Regions from separate parts of the Arthrobacter sp. 05T45 genome, predicted to be linked through region 1. Evidence: riboswitches for the same ligand, from Rfam matches in the RefSeq annotation. Region 1 holds a riboswitch; each other region holds the start of a gene.
The links. Region 1 has a riboswitch for cyclic di-AMP ahead of AC1DGD_RS11390 (hypothetical protein). Riboswitches for the same ligand answer to the same signal wherever they lie in the genome.
Positions count from the first base shown of each region.

Region 2: linked by a shared signal. The riboswitch ahead of AC1DGD_RS20330 (NlpC/P60 family protein) and the one ahead of AC1DGD_RS11390 (hypothetical protein) in region 1 are both predicted to bind cyclic di-AMP.
Region 3: linked by a shared signal. The riboswitch ahead of AC1DGD_RS18380 (aggregation-promoting factor C-terminal-like domain-containing protein) and the one ahead of AC1DGD_RS11390 (hypothetical protein) in region 1 are both predicted to bind cyclic di-AMP.

Region 1 is NZ_JBFTKI010000009.1:87,972-93,673, reverse strand. Features, by position in the region: gene AC1DGD_RS11405 (DNA alkylation repair protein) at 1-592, shown strand, start outside; gene AC1DGD_RS11400 (cation:proton antiporter) at 651-1,856, opposite strand; gene AC1DGD_RS11395 (hypothetical protein) at 1,853-2,101, opposite strand; cyclic di-AMP (ydaO/yuaA leader) riboswitch at 2,303-2,505, shown strand; gene AC1DGD_RS11390 (hypothetical protein) at 2,513-3,199, shown strand; gene AC1DGD_RS11385 (sensor histidine kinase) at 3,345-4,352, opposite strand; gene AC1DGD_RS11380 (response regulator transcription factor) at 4,345-5,022, opposite strand; gene AC1DGD_RS11375 (DedA family protein) at 5,028-5,702, opposite strand, start outside.
Region 2 is NZ_JBFTKI010000032.1:22,720-28,421, reverse strand. Features, by position in the region: gene AC1DGD_RS20350 (molybdopterin molybdotransferase MoeA) at 1-730, opposite strand, end outside; gene AC1DGD_RS20345 (DUF6457 domain-containing protein) at 727-1,014, opposite strand; gene mobA (molybdenum cofactor guanylyltransferase) at 1,036-1,707, opposite strand; gene AC1DGD_RS20335 (HNH endonuclease) at 1,802-2,302, opposite strand; gene AC1DGD_RS20330 (NlpC/P60 family protein) at 2,522-3,280, opposite strand; cyclic di-AMP (ydaO/yuaA leader) riboswitch at 3,576-3,745, opposite strand; gene AC1DGD_RS20325 (M23 family metallopeptidase) at 3,882-4,703, opposite strand; cyclic di-AMP (ydaO/yuaA leader) riboswitch at 4,708-4,922, opposite strand; gene AC1DGD_RS20320 (iron-dependent transcriptional repressor DtxR) at 5,073-5,702, opposite strand, start outside.
Region 3 is NZ_JBFTKI010000025.1:18,859-24,560, forward strand. Features, by position in the region: gene AC1DGD_RS18370 (response regulator transcription factor) at 1-123, shown strand, start outside; gene AC1DGD_RS18375 (sensor histidine kinase) at 145-1,755, shown strand; cyclic di-AMP (ydaO/yuaA leader) riboswitch at 1,939-2,098, shown strand; gene AC1DGD_RS18380 (aggregation-promoting factor C-terminal-like domain-containing protein) at 2,098-2,937, shown strand; gene AC1DGD_RS18385 (bifunctional glycosyltransferase family 2/GtrA family protein) at 3,099-4,532, shown strand; gene AC1DGD_RS18390 (glycosyltransferase family 39 protein) at 4,533-5,702, shown strand, end outside.

The DNA.
Region 1 (5,702 bases):
GTTCTACGGCACGTCCGTGGGCGCCGTGCGCGGCACGGTCCGGGATGCCGGCCGCCGCTATCCCGGGCTGTCCCGCGATGAGGTCACTGCGCTGAGTTCCGAACTGTGGGGCTCCGGGCTCGGAGGCTCCGGACGGGGGGCCGCGCCGGTTTTCGAGCGCCGGCTGGCCGCCGTGGTCCTGCTGCAGGCCAACGTGAAGCTCCTGACCAACTCCGACCTCACCCGGCTGGAGGGCTTCATCCGGCAGGCGCGGGTGCGGGACCTTGTGGATCCGCTCGCCGTCGACGTCGTCGGGCCCCTGGTGGACGGACTCGATGTTCTGGCCAGGGTGCGGGCCGACAGCGTGCTGGACCGGTGGGTGCGCGAGCCCGATGCCTGGCTGCGCCGGGCCGCGCTTCTCTCGCCGTTGCTGGCGCTGCGCGCGGGCGCGGGGGACTGGGACAGGTTCCTCCGGCACGCCAACGCGGTGCTCGGCGAGCCGGGCGGGACGTTCGACGCCGACGGCACAGCTGTCCGGGATGCCGTCTCCCGGGTCCTGGCAGAGATGGCAAAGTGGAGGCCGGAGCTGCAATTCACGTCCATTGGAGAATGACGCTCCGAAATTTCGCCGCCGGCTCGGCTTTGGCCCAGGCATTTAGACATCCGGACTGTCAGGCCTTCGGACCCCCCGGATCGCCCTGCCCAACGGCGCTGCCGGAATTTCCGGACTTGCCGCCGGCATTTGCCGGGACCGCGAAAGTCCTCGCCGCCCGTGACCCGGCGACGGCGCCCGCGGCTATGGTGACCAGCGCTCCCACCAGCAGGGCCGCGGCTTCGCCTGGGAGCAGGACCTGAAGCTGCGTGCCGATGCTCGCCGCAGCCACCGGTACGCCAAGCTGGGCCGCCGACAACACCCCCAGCGACAGTGGGAGTCCCAGGAAAGCCAGGTCGGCGTGGGCCAGCAGGGCCCCGGCCCCCAGCAACAGGCCGAGGGCCATCATGTCCGGGTGCCCGGCCAGGTCCCTTAGCGTCAGCGATGCACCCAGCCACACGAAGAAGAGCGGATCCAGGAAGCCGTCGCTGAGCGCGAACAGTTGCCGGGCCAGCCGCCGCGGTTCGCCGACCGCAGCCATCACCAGGCCGAAAGAAAAGCCTGCCATCATCACAGACACATTGCTCCATGTCGCGACACCGGCCAGGGTGAAGAGCACGGCCAGCTGGATCCGTAGCTCCAGGGCAAACTTGCGGCTTTCCGAGAGCCGGTGCACGCGCCGACGGATTCCCTGGCGCTCCAGCCAGCGCAAGCCGACAAAGAGCACTACCGCGCACCCGGTCACCGCGAGGACACCCAGCGCCGCCTGGACTGCGTGGGGCGGATCCACCAGGAGCGGCAACGCCACAATGCAGGCTGTGTCGGCTATTGCCACCTGCGCTGTCATAGCGACGACATCTGGCCCGCCGAGGCGCAGGGAATCGACGATTGGAAGCACCAGGGCGGCCGACGAGGAGGCCAGCAGCACGACGTAGAGGGGAGCATGTCCAGTCCCGAACAGCAGTCCGATGCCGGTTCCGATCACCACCGCTGCCGCTGCGGCCACCATCGCCCGGCGGGAGCCTTTGCCGAGGGCGCCACGGATGTGCGGATCCCGCACGGGAACGTGGGTGCCTGCCACGAACATCATCAGCGCAAACCCGATATTGGCCAGCAGGGTGAACGTCGGGTCCGCGGGGTCCACCAGGGCCAGGCCTGAGCGCCCGATCGCGATGCCGGCCAGCAGCTCACCCAGCATGACAGGCAAGTGCCAGCGCGCCGGCAGGGCCAGCAGGGGGCCAGCCAAGGCGATGACGGCGATCAGCGCCAGCGACAGGAAGGTCACGGTTCGCGGCGGCCGGCCGGCGCCGGGCCTGACCGCCGTTCCACCACCGCATAGGCCTTGCCGTCCAGGAAAGCCCAGTCGTTGACAACCATGTACCCGAGCGCGTCCACCCGGTCATTGAGGATGTGCTCGTCGAAACCCCCGTCGCGCGGTTCCGCGTCCCATGTGCTCACGTGGACGTCCCCGCCGTCGAGGATCAGCAGCTCGGTGTTGACGTCGAAATCCTCTTGGGGCTGAGTGCTCAACTGGCAGATGGCGACACAATGGCTGTTCATTTTCGGGCCTCCGCTTCCGGTGGTGCTGATGGCATCATCCTATGTTCGGAAACGGCGCCGCCCTATGGGCAAATTGCGGCCCGGCATCACGGCTCCGTTACCTGAATGTGACTTTCGGGTGCGGTTCGCGCTACGGTTGATGAGTGCCTGTTGTCTCCGATACGGGCGCTCCCCAGCCGATTGCCTAACTCTGCCGCGGCCCGGGGGTAACTCGCATCAACGTCCGGCAGAGACGGGGAAACCACTTTTGATCTGCTGATATGCAGGTCTTGGGGTGAAGCCGCACAGTGCCCGCAACGACGGGCCCGGGAGTGCGGCCGGGTGCCTCCCATCCGAATCCGACAGCTCACCTCGCAGGCATTGGGAGAGGCTACATTTTTCATGACTTCAGTCAATACTTTTGCGCGCCATGCCGCCGTCCTCGCCGCCGCATCCGGCCTGGTCCTGACCAGCGGAATGGCCGCCAACGCCGCCACCGCCCCCGTGCAGCGTGACTCTGCTCCGGCGTCGAACGTCGACGTCACCGGACAGGTCAGTGCCCCCGTCAGCGCCGATTCAAGCGTCAAGATCAGCTTCGAGCGCCCCGCAGTGGATTCTGTTGCCGCGCCGGTCATCGAACAGCCCGTCGCACCGGCTCCGGCTCCCGCTGCAGCCCCGGCGGCAGCGCCCAAGGCTCCGGCCAAGCCGGTCATCCAGGTGCAGGCCGCTCCGGCAGCAGCTCCGGCAGCAGCGCCGGCCGCGGCGCCCGCGGGCGGACGCAACGCCATCATGCTCTCGGCCGCCTACAGCCAGGTGGGCATCACCCAGGACTGCACCGCCATGGTGGAAAAGGCCCTTGGCGCCGCGGGTAAGCCCGTTGGCGACATCGGTCCCCGCGCGTTCCTTGGCCTTGGAACCGTTGTGGCGACGCCGCAGCCCGGTGACATGGTGGTCCAGTCCGGCCACGTCGGCATCTACGCCGGCAACGGCCAGGTGGTCAGTGGCGGCATGAACGGCAAGAACCAGACCATGGTCCACCCGCTGTCCTGGCTCACCGCGACCGGCGGCGTGACGTTCGTCCGCGCCTAAGCCGCACGGCCCCGACCCGGGGCCAGACAGTCCGGAAAGACCGGCGCTCGAGTTCCCTTGGGGGCAACTCGACCGCCGGTCTTTCCTGTCTCCGCATTCGGGAGTCCGGGATCCCGATGGCATATCTTTCCCCGGCGGATGGACCTCAGGGATTCCCGCTGCCCATGAGCGGAAGCGTCAACTTCATGACGGTTCCCTCGTCGCCCGTCGCGGCCACTTCGACGCTGCCCCCGGCCGCGACAGCAATCTCCCGGACCAGGGCCAGGCCGATGCCAAAGCTCCGCTGTCCCTGTGAGGTGCCGGTGCCGGCCGTCCGCACGAACCGGTCAAAGATCCGGGCCTGATCGACGCCGGTGATTCCGGTCCCGGAGTCCGCCACCGTGATCACGGCGCGCTTCTGCTCGATTGAGGTCGTGATGGACACGCGGCCGCCCGGAGGCGTGTGGGCCAGCGCGTTGTCCGCCAGGGCCAGCACGGCACGCCGCAGCGCATTCTTCTCGATCCGGGCCAGCGGCCGGGCATCGGCAGAGAATTCCAGACGCACCTGGCGCTGCTCTGCCACCTGCTGGAGGCTGCCGGCGACGCTGGCGGCAGCGTCGGCGAGGTCGGCAGGGGGCGCGGAACGGTCCGGGGCCTCCGCGGTTGCCGCGAGGAGCAGTTCGTTGACAATCCCTGTCAGCGTCGCGGCGTCCTCCCGGATCCGGGCCAGGTCGTGGCTTTGCCTGGAGCCGGGCACAGTGTTGCGCTGGGCCAGCTGGATCCTGGTGTCCAGGATGGTCAATGGCGTGCGCAATTCGTGGCTGGCGTCCTGGACAAAACGCCGCTCCCTTGCCAGGGCATCACTGAGGGGACGAATCGCGCTGCGCGCACTGAGCCACCCGACGATTCCGGCCAGCAGGATTCCCGCCACCCCGGCGATGATCATGGCTTCGAGGACGTCCTTGGAATCCAGGTAGGTGTAGGCCGTCCCGGCCCCCGCCGTGCCCGGCACTTCAGGATGGGCCAGTTGGTTCGTGAGGTATAGCGCCGTGGCGGCGAGCAGCCCGAGAACCATGACCGCGCACGCAGCACTGATCCGCACCGCGACCTTGAGGGAAGCCTTGCGCAGGATGGAGTGGTCCGGATTTCCGCCGGCCGGCCGTCCGTCACTCATGGGCTTCGCCGATCTGGTATCCGAGGCCGTGCACCGTGCGGATCACTGCTTTGGAGATCTTCCGGCGCAGGTGATGAACATAGGTATCGATCACGCCGGGCTGTTCCGAGGCGTGGAAGCACGCCGCGAGGAGCTCATCCCGGGTGAAGACGCGGTCCGGTTCCGCGGCCAGGGCAGCCAGCAGCTGGCCTTCCTTTGCGGTCAGTGACACCGTTTGCCCGTAGACGGAACGGACGGAGCGCTGCGTTGGATCCAGTTCCCAGTCCCCGATCGCCACCGGTGCCGGGGCCGGGGGAGTGAAAGTCCGCGTCAGTGCGCGCAGGCGTGCTGCCAGTTCGCCGGCGTCGAACGGCTTGGTCACGTAATCGTTGGCGCCGGCGTCCAGGCCCCTGACTTTTTCGTCGGCATCGCCCAGCGCGGTCAGGATCAGGATGGGCGTGGCAATGCCTTTCGAGCGCAAAGCCGTAATGAGGGCGATGCCGTCCATGCCGGGCAGCCCGCGGTCCACCACCATGATGTCCCAGCTCCCGGTCAGCCCCTGGTGGAGGCCGTCGCGGCCGTTGGTGACCAACTGGACCCGGTAGTCCGGGTCCAGGAGCTCGGCGATGAGCGGTCCCAGGACGGCGTCGTCCTCGACGAGCAGCAGGGACGGAAGGTCAGCGGAGGTCATGTCAGCTATTCTTCCGCGGCCATTTCCTCAGTCCGCAGTCCGGCCCCGGGTTCTTCTGCCGTGTCGCCGGCGGCTTTGTCTGCGGTTGCGGCTGCGCCGCGGGAGTTCCGGCGGCGTTTGAGGAGCTGCACCACCCCCGGCACGACGGAGACGAGCACCATGGCCACGACGATGGCGTCGATGTTCCTGGCGATGATGTCAAAGTGCCCCAGCCAGGTGCCAAGCATCGTCACGGAGGCTGCCCACGCGACGGCGCCGGTGATATTCCACAGGGTGAAGGATTTGTAGTCATAGCGCGCGGTCCCGGCGGTCAGCGGAGCAAACGTCCGGACCATGGGGACGAAGCGGGCCAGCACGACGGCGGCCCCGCCGTGGCGGCGGAAGAAGTCCTCCGTGGTGGTCAGGTGCGCTGTCTTCAGGATCCGGGCGTCGTCCTTGAACCATCGCCGGCCAAATTTCCGTCCGAGCATGTAACCGACCTGGTCCCCGGCGACCGCGGCCGCGGTGACGACGCCGATCAGCACGGGCAACGTCAGTTGCAGCTGCTGGTGCAGAAGTCCTGCTGTGAACAACAGGGAGTCGCCGGGCAGGAAGGGAAAGAGCACGCCCGATTCGATGAAGACCATCACCGCGATCACACCCAGGGCGGCCGGGCCCAACCCGGCGAGCAGGCTTGCGGG
Region 2 (5,702 bases), on a different contig from region 1:
CCAGATGGGCCGGGTTCAGGACCGTGCCGCGCTTGATCAGTACGTCCCCGGCGGCGGCTTCCTCCCCGGCCTTCCTGATGTGGTCGCCGTTGCGCGGGTCTCCCGGCTTCGCGGTGCCGCCCAGCTTCAGGACGGGCAGGCCGTCCTCGTCGACGTCGATGATGCCGCTTTCGCTGCGCAACACGGCCTTGGCCCCGGGCGGGATGAGGCCGCCGGTGGCAATCGGGCTGGCCTGATGTGGTGCCAGACGCTGGCCGGGTTCGGCCAGGATCCAGGGGCCGCTGCCGTTGACGGCCCAGCCGTCCATGGCAGAGGAAGCGTAATGGGGCATGTCCTGCCGGGCAACGACGTCCGCCGCGAGCGTCCGGCCGAGCGCCTGCCGCAGCGGAACAGGGGCGGCCGGGATGGGAACGGCGCACTCGAACGCGAGTTGCCGGGCCTCCTGCCACGTGTGGGCCAGGTGCCTGTGCGGCTCCGCGGCGTCCTGGTCCGCGGCGCCCTGGTCCCCTGCCTCCTCGTCCGCTGCATCCTGGTCCGCAGTGTCTTCGCCCGCTGCATCCTGGTGCGCCGCGATGTGAGGGCCACCAGGGCCGTCTACGGGAGCCTCTCCATCGCCAGTTCCGACGCCATTTCCGCCGGTATCGTTGACGCCATCTTCACCGCCATCTCTGACGCCATCTCCACCTGCGGCGGTGGTGGGGCCGTTGCCGTCCGGGGCCGCAGCCGTCATGCCCCGGAAGTTTCGGCGGCTGCGTAGTCCTTGGCGAGCCGGCGGGCCACGGCCATCGCGGACTCCATGGACACGGAGTCCGTGGCCTGCCCGGAGCCTGAGGCCAGGCCGGCCGCAAAGCCGGCAATGAATGTGGTCAGCGGTGCCGCCGGGCGCACCACGGAATGGGCGGCCACGCCGGCCAGGGCGAGGACCTCATTCACGTCAATCTCAACGTCGTCCAGCTCCAGGGCCTGGAGCAGGGCACGGCACCAGTCTTCCAGTGTTTCGTCCTGGCTTTTCACCGTTTGCCTCCATGGTCGAGTTCAGCTGTGCAGAGCCGGGCCGGAGCCCGGACCGCCGTCGGGAATCCTGCCGGATACCCCCAGTGCGGACGCGTCATCCCAGGTGTCGACGTCATCCGTGGAACCCGGGGGAACGCGAACTTCCCGCACGTCCAGCCTAGCAAGAAGGGCGAACACCGACGCGTTTTCCAGCCGGTCCCGGGACGCGGCGTCCGCGACAGAACGATGTAGCACGGCCGTGCCATAAAAGCCCGCGAGCGGCTGTTTCCGGCCGTCGGCCGAGACGGCCATGACGCCGTCGGCCGCGTCCCTTTCCGGCGTGCCTGCACCGGACGCGGCCAGCGCCTCGGCCAGGGCATGGACCGCGCCTTCCGACCGGGGCATGTCACACGCCAGGACGAGGGTATAGGGCGCGGCTGCTGCGTGCCGGCTCGCGTGATCGGCGGCCAGGGCGGCCAGCCCCGCCGCGATGGCTGCGGCCGGACCCGCGAAGGGCGGCTCTTCCCGGCAGGTCAGGACGCCGCCGGGCAGGCCCCCGGGGTCGGGGCCGACGACGACGGTGCGCCCCGCCGCGCCGGCGGCCCGCAGTGACCGCTCCAGGAGGGTGGCGCCGTCGTAGACCAGCCCGGATTTGGGCACGCCGCCGAGGCGTGAGGACCGGCCCCCGGCGAGAATGATGGCATCGAACTCCATCGTTTCAGCCTAGCGCGGCGCCAGCGGCCACCGAACAAGCCGTCACGTGCGCCGGCAGCGTCTTCACCGGCTGATCAATCAGCAAGGGGGCAGATCAGGCAGCCGATTCAGGCAGCAGGAACGGATCCCAGGCCGGCGTCGGCTTCTCGAGTTCCTTGATCTGCCAGATGGCACCCTTTGGCGGGCCCGGAACAAAACCGATCTTCCAGCCCATCTCCGCCGGCGTATGGTCGCTCTTGGCGTTGTTGCACCGCAGGCACGCCGCCACCAGATTCTCCCAGGAGTCGGCCCCGCCCCGCGATTTGGGCTGGATGTGGTCGATGGTGTGGGCAGCCTTGCCGCAGTACGCGCAGCGGTGGGCATCCCGGCGCAGCACGCCGCGGCGGCTCACCGCAGTCATCGTGTTGTACCTGGGCCGGATGTAGCGGTTCAGCAGGATCACGGACGGGCGGCCCAAAATGTCCTGGGGGCCGACCACGGGGTCGTCCCCTTCGGCCACCACGCTGGCCTTTCCGGTCAGGACAAGGACGAGCGCCCGGCGGAAGGTGATGACCGCCAGCGGTTCATATCCAGCATTCAGAACGAGAGTGCGCATCCGCATACCTCTTCACGGCCGCACCCGCCAGCGGCACGAGGGCCGGCTGCCCTCTGCATGGTCGGGCTATGGATCGACAACACAAGAGTAAACACTCAAGTGCCGGATCACCGAATATTTTTTCACCGGCGCGGTCCCCGGCGCGGAAAGTTCACTGCGCGGCAACGCAAAAGACCCCCGCCTGCAGGCGGGGGTCTTTCGGAATGCTGGGGTTGGTGCTTAGGCGCCGACGCGGATGAAGACCGGGCCGGAGCCGACGTTGACGCTGTACAGCGCGGTGGTGCCGCCGTTCCAGCCGCCGTGCACTGCCATGCCGTTGCCGACGTAGACCGCGATGTGAGCCATGCCCACGCCGCCGTTCTGGTAGTAAGCGAGGTCGCCCGGGCGTGCCTCGGCGGCGCTCACGGTGCGGCCCAGGGACAGGTAACCTGCCGGCCAGCCGTGGTAGTGGATGCCTGCCGCGGCCAGGGCGTTGGTGGCGAGGGCGGTGCAGTCCTGCGCCACGCCGATCTGTGCGTAGGCAGCGGCGGCGATGGTCGCGCCTGCGCCGCTTCCGATGCCGGCGGGGGCCTGGGCAGCGACGCCGCCGCTGACGCCAAGCTCGGTGCCGCCGGCGCGGGTGGCCGTGGCGTCCTGGACCTTGACGACGGGCTTGGGAGCCTCGACGACGGGAGCCGGCGTGGTGGTCACGGCGGGCTTCTCGTAGGAGATCGCGATGGTGGAAGCGGCCGAGATGGTGGCCGGAGCTGCGGACTGGACTTCCAGGGCCGAAGCGGAGGTGGATTCGCGCTGAACATTGGTTTCAGCAGCGTTGGCTGCGATTCCGCTGGTCAGAACCAGACCGGAAGCTGCGGCGATGACCGCAGCCTGACGGCCCACGCCGCCGGCGTTGTCGCCGACAGCCTTAGCAATAACAGCCAGCGAGTTGGTCTTGGTGACCTCGGCGCGGTGCCGTGCAACGTTTGCACGAGTAGTCATTAAGTTCTCTCTTTCGTGATCCTTGGACCGCGCGCTTTCGGGCACGGACTGAGGACGCTCCGGCATCTTGGGGGTACGCCGGATCGCCCCGAAATGGGTTACTTAGCGAAGGGTGTACTGCGAAGACGCGCCAAAAGCGGAAACTGCATGCTGTCCGGGCTCGCTAGAGATTGAGCCTGCGGAACGTGATCCAATCCGGGCGCCGGCAAGGGCGGCACGTGATGTGGATTCCAGCGGGCTCGACAGAGCCTCGCCGGTGCGCATGCGCGCAGAATTGTGGCGTGAAGACACGAAAGTAGCCTCTCCCAATGCCTACGAGGTGAGCTGTCGGATTCGGATGGGAGTCACCCGGCCGCGCTGCTTCCTGGGAAGCTTTACGACTTAACCCCAAGGCCTTCTTTCGAAGGCCAAAATTGGTTCCCCCGCCCCTGCCAGACGATGTAATGCGAACGGACCTTGAGCGGTGGCAGAGCTAGGCAATCCACTCAAGAGCGCCAACTTCGGAAAAGTTGGCGTGCTTCAAACCCTACAGCAGTCCGGATCCAATGTCACATTCAGATCACGGCGTGTCACAGGAAGTTGAGAGCAGCCCATCGGCTTTTTAGAGCCAGCCGAGCGGGTCAACGACATCGCCGTTGACCATCACTTCAAAGTGGAGGTGGCAGCCCGTGGAGGCGCCGGTGGTTCCGCTCATGGCGACGACGTCACCGCGGGAAACCTTCTGGCCGACCTTGACCGAGGCCGAGGACAGGTGGTTGTACGTGGTCTCCAGGCCGTTGCCGTGATCGATGACCACGCGGTTCCCCCCGCCGAAGGGATGCCAGCCGTTGAAGGTCACGGTGCCGCTGGCGGCCGCGTGGACCGCCGTGCCGCACTGGGCGGCGAAATCCTGGCCGCGGTGGAACTCCCCCGCGCCCCCGGTAATGGGGCTGACACGGTAGCCGAAGGGCGAGGCCGTGACCAGCTGGTCGAGCGGCGCACCCAGGGTGCCGGCCGATGCCGCGCGGGTGATGGTGCCCACAGACTGGGCGCTCAGCAGCTGCTTGAGTTTCCCGTCCGGATCGCCCTTCGTGGTGACGGCCGTGCGGTTGAAGTCGACTTTGGCGGCGGCAGCAGCGGTGACATCCGGCTGCACGGCAGCGGAGAGTGCGCCGGACCCGCCCGGATTCGAAGCCATCACCGGGCTCGTGACGGGGACCGTCACGGTCAGAACCAGACCAGTTGCGGCCAGGGCGATCCCGGCCTTCTGCCCGACCCCGCTGGCCGCGGCAAAGTCCGTGACCTGGCGGAACGGACTGCGACGGCGACGGCGTTCATCCCGGTGCACGTCCCGCGGGCGTTCGGCCGTGTGTGCGACGACGGGACGCGGCTCCGGAGCGGGACCGGTCGCGCGGCGACGGCCCCTCGAGGTCTGGGTGGTCAAGAACGGTTCCTCTCTGGATGGCCTGCGAAGTTAGCTGTCGGATTCGGGTCAGAGAGATCAAAGACCCGGTCCGCCGTTGCAAGCAGCCACGCACAGATGCATCCCCAGGGGATCCTTCGGTGGAAGCTGCTTGCCGCTGACGGACTTCACCCCAAGGCTGCCGAAGTAGCAGCCGAAAGTGGTTCCCCCGCCCCTGCCAGGAGGTAGTTCTGCGACTGATCCGCTGGCAGGGCTCGGCTTCGGATCAGGTAACGCTTTGGTATCGGTACTGGGCACTAACTATAGGCGATTAAGCCGCCCGGTAATAAATCCGTAACCGCAATTGTGGACAACTCATGGGTCGTCCCATGACCGGCGCGTAGTGGCTGGTCAGGCGACTGTTACAAAGACGTGCGCGGCAACCTCGGGCGGCAGTTCCAGGGCACCTTCGATATCGGGGACGCGGACCGAGATGTACTCCCCCACCCGCTCCAGCGAGACAAGCGCGCCAGGCCTGATTCCGCCCTCGTCGAGCTGGGCCAGAAGCTCCGGCTCGACCTGGATCGGCTCCGCGAGCCGGTTGACCGTAACCCGGGAACTTACCCCGTAGCCGGCCATGGCCTCCAGCAGGTTCACAGGCCTGTCCACGGGGGCGCCATTGGGCACGCCGCCAAGATCCGCAAGCCCCGGAATAGGGTTTCCGTAGGGCGAGACCGTCGGGTGGTTGAGCATCTCGAAGATTCTGCGCTCGACGCGTTCGCTCATGACATGTTCCCAGCGGCACGCTTCCTCGTGGACGTAGGCCCAGTCGAGCCCGATCACGTCCGCGAGGAGGCGTTCGGCCAGACGGTGCTTGCGCATGACACCGATTGCACGTTTCCGTCCGGTTTCCGTCAGTTCAAGGTGCCGGTCGCCGGAAACAACCACAAGCCCGTCGCGCTCCATCCGGCCGATCGTCTGGGACACAGTGGGGCCGGAGTGGCGGAGCCGTTCGGCGATGCGGGCGCGGAGGGCAACGAT
Region 3 (5,702 bases), on a different contig from region 1:
GGCGGCCAGGCGAACATCGTGGAACTGTACATTTCCTACCTCCGCAAGAAGGTCGACGCCAACCACGCTCCGATGATCCACACGGTGCGCGGAGCCGGGTACGTCCTGAAACCGGCGGACTGATCCGTGCCCTCACTTTCCGGCATGACCCGCGTCCCCGGACGCGACTGGCGCAACCCGTCGACGTGGCATTTGCGCACCCGGCTGGTCTTGGTCGCCATGGCGCTGCTCGTGGCCATCTGCGGCGCTGTGGGCTTGTTCAGCTACGCCTCCATGGACCTCTTCCTCACCCGGCAGCTCGACACCCAGCTGGACCAGGCCTCCCACCGTTCGAGCGAGTTCGGCCGGCCCTCCTCGGACGATTCGGGCAGGCGCCCCGACCCCCTCGAAGCCCGGGGACAGGGCGTCGGGACGCTTAACGCACGGATAGTGGACGGCGAAGTCAGCAGGGCCGGGTTCCTGGCCGGGGACGGCGCGGTCAAGAGCCTCTCCCCCGCCGACAACAAGGTTCTCCTGGCCCTCACCCCGAGCGGCGTGTCCGTGGACCGCAGCCTTTCGGCCGGCGCCTACCGGCTCACGGCGGCGCGAACACCGTACGGCGACGTGATTGTGACCGGACTCCCGCTGGCAGAAAAACAAAGCACCCTGGCCTCCCTGGTCTGGACCATGGTGGTGGTGTCCGCAGGCGGGCTCGTGCTGATCGGGCTCGCCGGCACGGCCCTGATCCGGCGGACCATGAAGCCGCTGGAACAGCTCTCCGAGGTTGCCACCAAGGTCTCCCGTCTCCCGCTGGACGCCGGCGAGGTGGCGCTCGGGGTCCGCGTCCCGACGTCGGCGGCCCATCCCGGAACGGAAGTGGGCAGCGTGGGCTACGCGCTGAACAAGATGCTGGACAACGTCTCCAACGCTCTCGAGGCGCGGCAGGAGAGCGAGATGAAGGTCCGGCAGTTCGTCGCCGACGCCTCGCACGAACTCCGCACCCCGCTGACGGCCATTCGCGGCTACACGGAGCTGATGCGGATGACCGAGCATTTCACCCCCGACGGCGAGAGGTCCCTCGCCCGTGTGCAAAGCCAGTCCGAGCGGATGACCACGCTCGTGGAGGACCTGCTGCTGCTGGCGCGCCTGGACGAGGGACAGCCGCTCAAAATCTCCGACGTCGACCTCACCCAGCTGGCCATCGAGACGGTCAGCGATGAGAAAGTCATGGCCCCGGACCGCATCTGGCAGCTGGAACTTCCGGACGAGCCCGTGGTGGTGCGCGGTGATGCGACCCAGCTTCACCAGGTCCTCGCCAACCTGCTGTCCAATGCGCGCAAGCACACGGAACCCGGGACCAAGGTGGTCACGGGCGTTATGCGCTCGGCTGACGGCAGTGCCGTGGTCACCGTGACAGACAATGGCAGCGGCATCGCCCCGGAATTTATCGGCCGGGTCTTCGCCCGCTTCACCCGGGCCGACGCCTCGCGCACCAATCCGGCGTCGAACCCCGCAGCTGTCCCCGCCGATTCTGCCGTCGCGACGGCGAGGGTCGGGTCCGGGGCTCCCGCACGCTCGTCCTCCGGCGCCGTTTCCGGCAGCCGCGGAGGTCACGGCACGGCGACCGCCGCGCCGACGTCCGAGGGCACCAGCGGGTTGGGCCTGTCCATTGTCCAGTCGATCGTGGAGGCCCACGGAGGAACAGTCGAGGTCACGTCCCGGCCGGGCCGCACGGAGTTCGCCGTGCGGCTGCCCGCCTCGCCGCCGCCGGCGTAACCGGAACGGCCGCCGTCGGCGCAAACGGCCCGGAAGGTCGACCGGCGAGCCCGGCGCAACCCGACACCCCGGCACTGTGACTCCTGTTACCAAAATGTGACTTAAGCAGCCGGGTCCTGTAGCGTCGTTAGCGTGCGCCGCCATCGGTGCCGCATATCCGGACGGACGCCAAACTCTGCCGCTTCCCGGATTCCGCTGGACCAGGCAGAGGCGGGGGACCCAGAGTTCCCGGGCAATCTGCTTTCATGCGCCCTCGGGGTGAAGCCGACACGTGATGTTCCGTGCGGCCGGATGACCTCATCCGAACCCGACAGCTAACTCCGCCGGCGTTGAGAGGCCACCATGACTGAATTCCAGGTACAAACACGCCCTGACGGCGGTTCGCATTCCCGCTCAGTTGGCGCCGCCAAGTCGCGCCACCGCGCCGAACCGGTCAAGCAGGCATCCGCCCTGTCGCGGTTCGCCGCCGGGCTCGGTGTAACCGGCCGCCGTGCCGCCGTCGTCACCGCCGCGTGCGCGCTGCTGCTGGGTGGCGGCGCCGCGAGCCAGGCGGCAGAGCCGGGCGCCCACACGGCGAACGTTGCGAGCCAGACGGCCACGATGGCTGACCCGCTGGCCAAGCTCAACTTCGAGCGGGTCCAGGTGGCTGGGCCGACCGCTGCCACGGAAAAGAACGTGGCTCCCCAGATCTCGGAGGTTAGGGCAGCCGAAGCGCTGATCCACGCGCCCGCTGCTGCCGCACCGGCAGCCGCGGCAGCACCTGCTCCGGCCCCCGCGGCAGCCCCCGCACCTGCTCCGGCTCCCGCGGCGGCCCCCGCTCCGGCACCGGCAGCCGCTCCGGCACCGGCACCGGCAGCCGCGCCGGTCGCAGTCGACGACCCCGCCGGCGCGCAGGCCTACGCCGCGTCCCAGCTGGGAAGCTATGGCTGGGCATCCGGCCAGATGCAGTGCCTGCACAAGCTGTGGACCAAGGAATCCGACTGGAAGACCACCGCCACGAACGCCAGCAGCGGCGCCTACGGCGTGGTCCAGTCCCTGCCCGCCTCGAAGATGGCGAGCGCCGGCGCCGATTACATGACCAACTACCGGACCCAGATCAACTGGGGCCTGAACTACGTCAAGTCGCGCTACGGTTCCCCCTGCGGTGCCCTGAACTTCCACTACGCACACAACTGGTACTAAACCGGCACTAGCCGCCCCCCGCCCTGGAGGCCCCGGATCCGCATGGATCCGGGGCCTCTTTGCGTCTCCACGGCCGGACCGGCCCCGGCGGCCCGGACTTCCACAGCCCCCGCACAGCTTGACCCTAAAGCCCTCATATGGGCCGCCGGGAAAGTTGAGCCATGACATTCACAGACCAGGCCACAGGAACCCTGCCCCGCTCCACGGCGACGCCGGCCGGCCCGGCGGCCCCAGGGGCACCCTCGGGGCTTGCCCTGGCCGACGCACCCGTCCCGGGCCCGATCGCCGGGGCCCTGACCGTCCCCGGCGGCCGGCGCACGGCCATTGATACGCGCGCCAGCACGCCCCTGCTGGACGTCACCATCCCGGTCTTCAACGAGGAACGGGACCTCGAGGCCTGCCTGCGCCGGCTCCACGCGTACCTGCTCGGCGCCTTCCCGCATTCCTTCCGGATCACCGTGGCGGACAACGCCAGCACCGACGGAACGCTCAAGGCCGCGGAACGGGTAGCCCGCGAGCTGCGCGAAGTGACGGTGGTCCATATGGCAGAAAAGGGCCGCGGAAACGCACTCCGCAAGGTGTGGCTGGCCTCGCCGTCGCCGGTCCTGGCGTACATGGATGTGGATCTTTCCACTGATCTGGCGGCCCTCGGCCCGCTCCTTGCCCCGCTCATTTCCGGGCACTCCGACCTGGCGATCGGGACACGGCTGACCCGCAACTCCCGCGTGGTCCGCGGACCCAAACGGGAATTCATCTCGCGCAGCTACAACTTCCTGCTCCAGGCCCTCATGGGCGCCCACTTCAGTGACGCGCAGTGCGGCTTCAAGGCGATCCGGGCGGACGTGGCCCGGCAACTGCTTCCCCACACGCTGGACAACGCCTGGTTCTTCGACACCGAGCTGCTGGTCCTGGCAGAAAAGTGCGGCCTGCGCGTCCACGAAGTCCCGGTGGACTGGACCGACGACCCGGATTCCAGCGTGGACATCGTCCAGACGGCCCTCGCGGACTTGCGCGGCATGGCACGGTTGAGCCGGGACCTGGTCTCGGGCCGGATCCCGGTTCCCGACCTGCGCGCGGCCCTGGCCCGCGGACCGCTGCCGGCCGCCTCGCGGGCACAGGAACAAAGCCCCGGCGGAAGCCTCTTCGGACAGCTCGTCCGCTTCGGCAGCATCGGGGTGGCCTCCACCCTGGCCTACCTGGCGATTTTCCTGCTCTGCCGCGGGTTCATGGACCCGCAGCTGGCAAACTTCCTCGCCTTACTCACCACTGCCGTGGCCAACACTGCGGCCAACCGGCGCTTCACGTTCGGCATCCAGGGCGGCAGCCAGGCGGCTCGCCACCATTTTGAGGGGCTGCTGGTCTTCGGCATCGGGCTGGCCCTGACCTCGGGCGCACTCGCCCTCGTTCACGCCGCGTCGGGAGCGGCCCCGGAACGCTGGCTTGAACTGCTCACGGTTACCGCCGCCAACCTGGCCGCCACGGCCGTGAAGTTCCTGCTCTTCCGGTTGGTGGTTTTCCGCCACAGGCCCGCCGCTGCCGTTCCGGCGCCCGGCGCCCCCGATCCTTCCCTCCCCCGCACAGAAAAGGCCAAGTAAATGACGGCAACCATCAGTCCCACCGCCGGAGCCCAGGGCGGTTCCCCGGCCGGCAGGCTGCCGGCCGCCGAGGAACAGCCACACCAGGTTCCCGGAGACGGCGGGACGGCGCCCCATCTGCCCGCGTCCCCGGCGCCGGCCGCCCAAGGCCGCCGGGACCGGCTGCTGTTCGGACCGCAGCCCCGCTGGGTGCGGCCCGCGGCAGCGCTGCTCCTGGTGGTCTCCGCGGCGTTGTACCTGTGGAATCTGGAGGCCACCGGCTACGCCAACTCCTTCTATGCCGCGGCGATCCAGGCCGGGACCAAGGACTGGACCGCGCTGCTCTTCGGCTCCCTCGACGCCGGCAATGCCATCACGGTGGACAAGCCCCCGGCCGCACTCTGGATTCCCGCCCTCGCGGGACGGATCTTTGGTTTCTCGGCCCTGAGCATGCTCATTCCCCAGGCGCTCATGGGAGTGGCCGCCGTCGGGCTTCTCTACCTGACCATCAAGCGGGTGTCCGGGCCGGCCGCGGGCCTGCTCGCCGGCGGCGCCCTGGCGCTGACCCCGGTGGCCGCCCTCATGTTCCGGTTCAACAACCCGGACGCGATGCTCACCCTGTGCCTGGTGCTGGCGGCCTACCTCACCACCCGCGCCATCGAGAAGGCCGGCTGGAAGTGGCTCGCCGCGGCCGGCGCGGTCATCGGCCTGGCGTTCCTGAGCAAGATGCTGCAGGGCTTCCTGATCGTTCCCGGGCTGGCCCTGGCCTACCTGTGGGCGGCGCCCACCACCCTCGGCCGCCGGCTCCTGCACCTGCTGGCCGCCGCCGCCGGGATCGCCGTCGTGGCCGGCAGCTACGTTGTGCTGTTCCAGCTGACCCCGGCCTCGGTCCGGCCGTACATGGCAGGGTCGGAGACCAACAGCTTCCTGGAACTGACGTTCGGCTACAACGGCCTGGGCCGGATCACCGGGTCAGGCGGGGGCATGCCCGGCGGAGGAAACCTGGGAGGCAACGCCGGCGGCCCGGGCGGCAACGGAAACGTCGGCTTCGGCGGCGCGGCCGGGATCACCCGGATGTTCGGGACCAGCTTCGGCGGCGAGGTGTCCTGGCTGCTGCCGGCGGCCCTGATCCTGCTGGCCGCCGGGCTGTGGTTCACCCGGCGCGAAGCCAGGACCTCAAAAGCCCGTGCG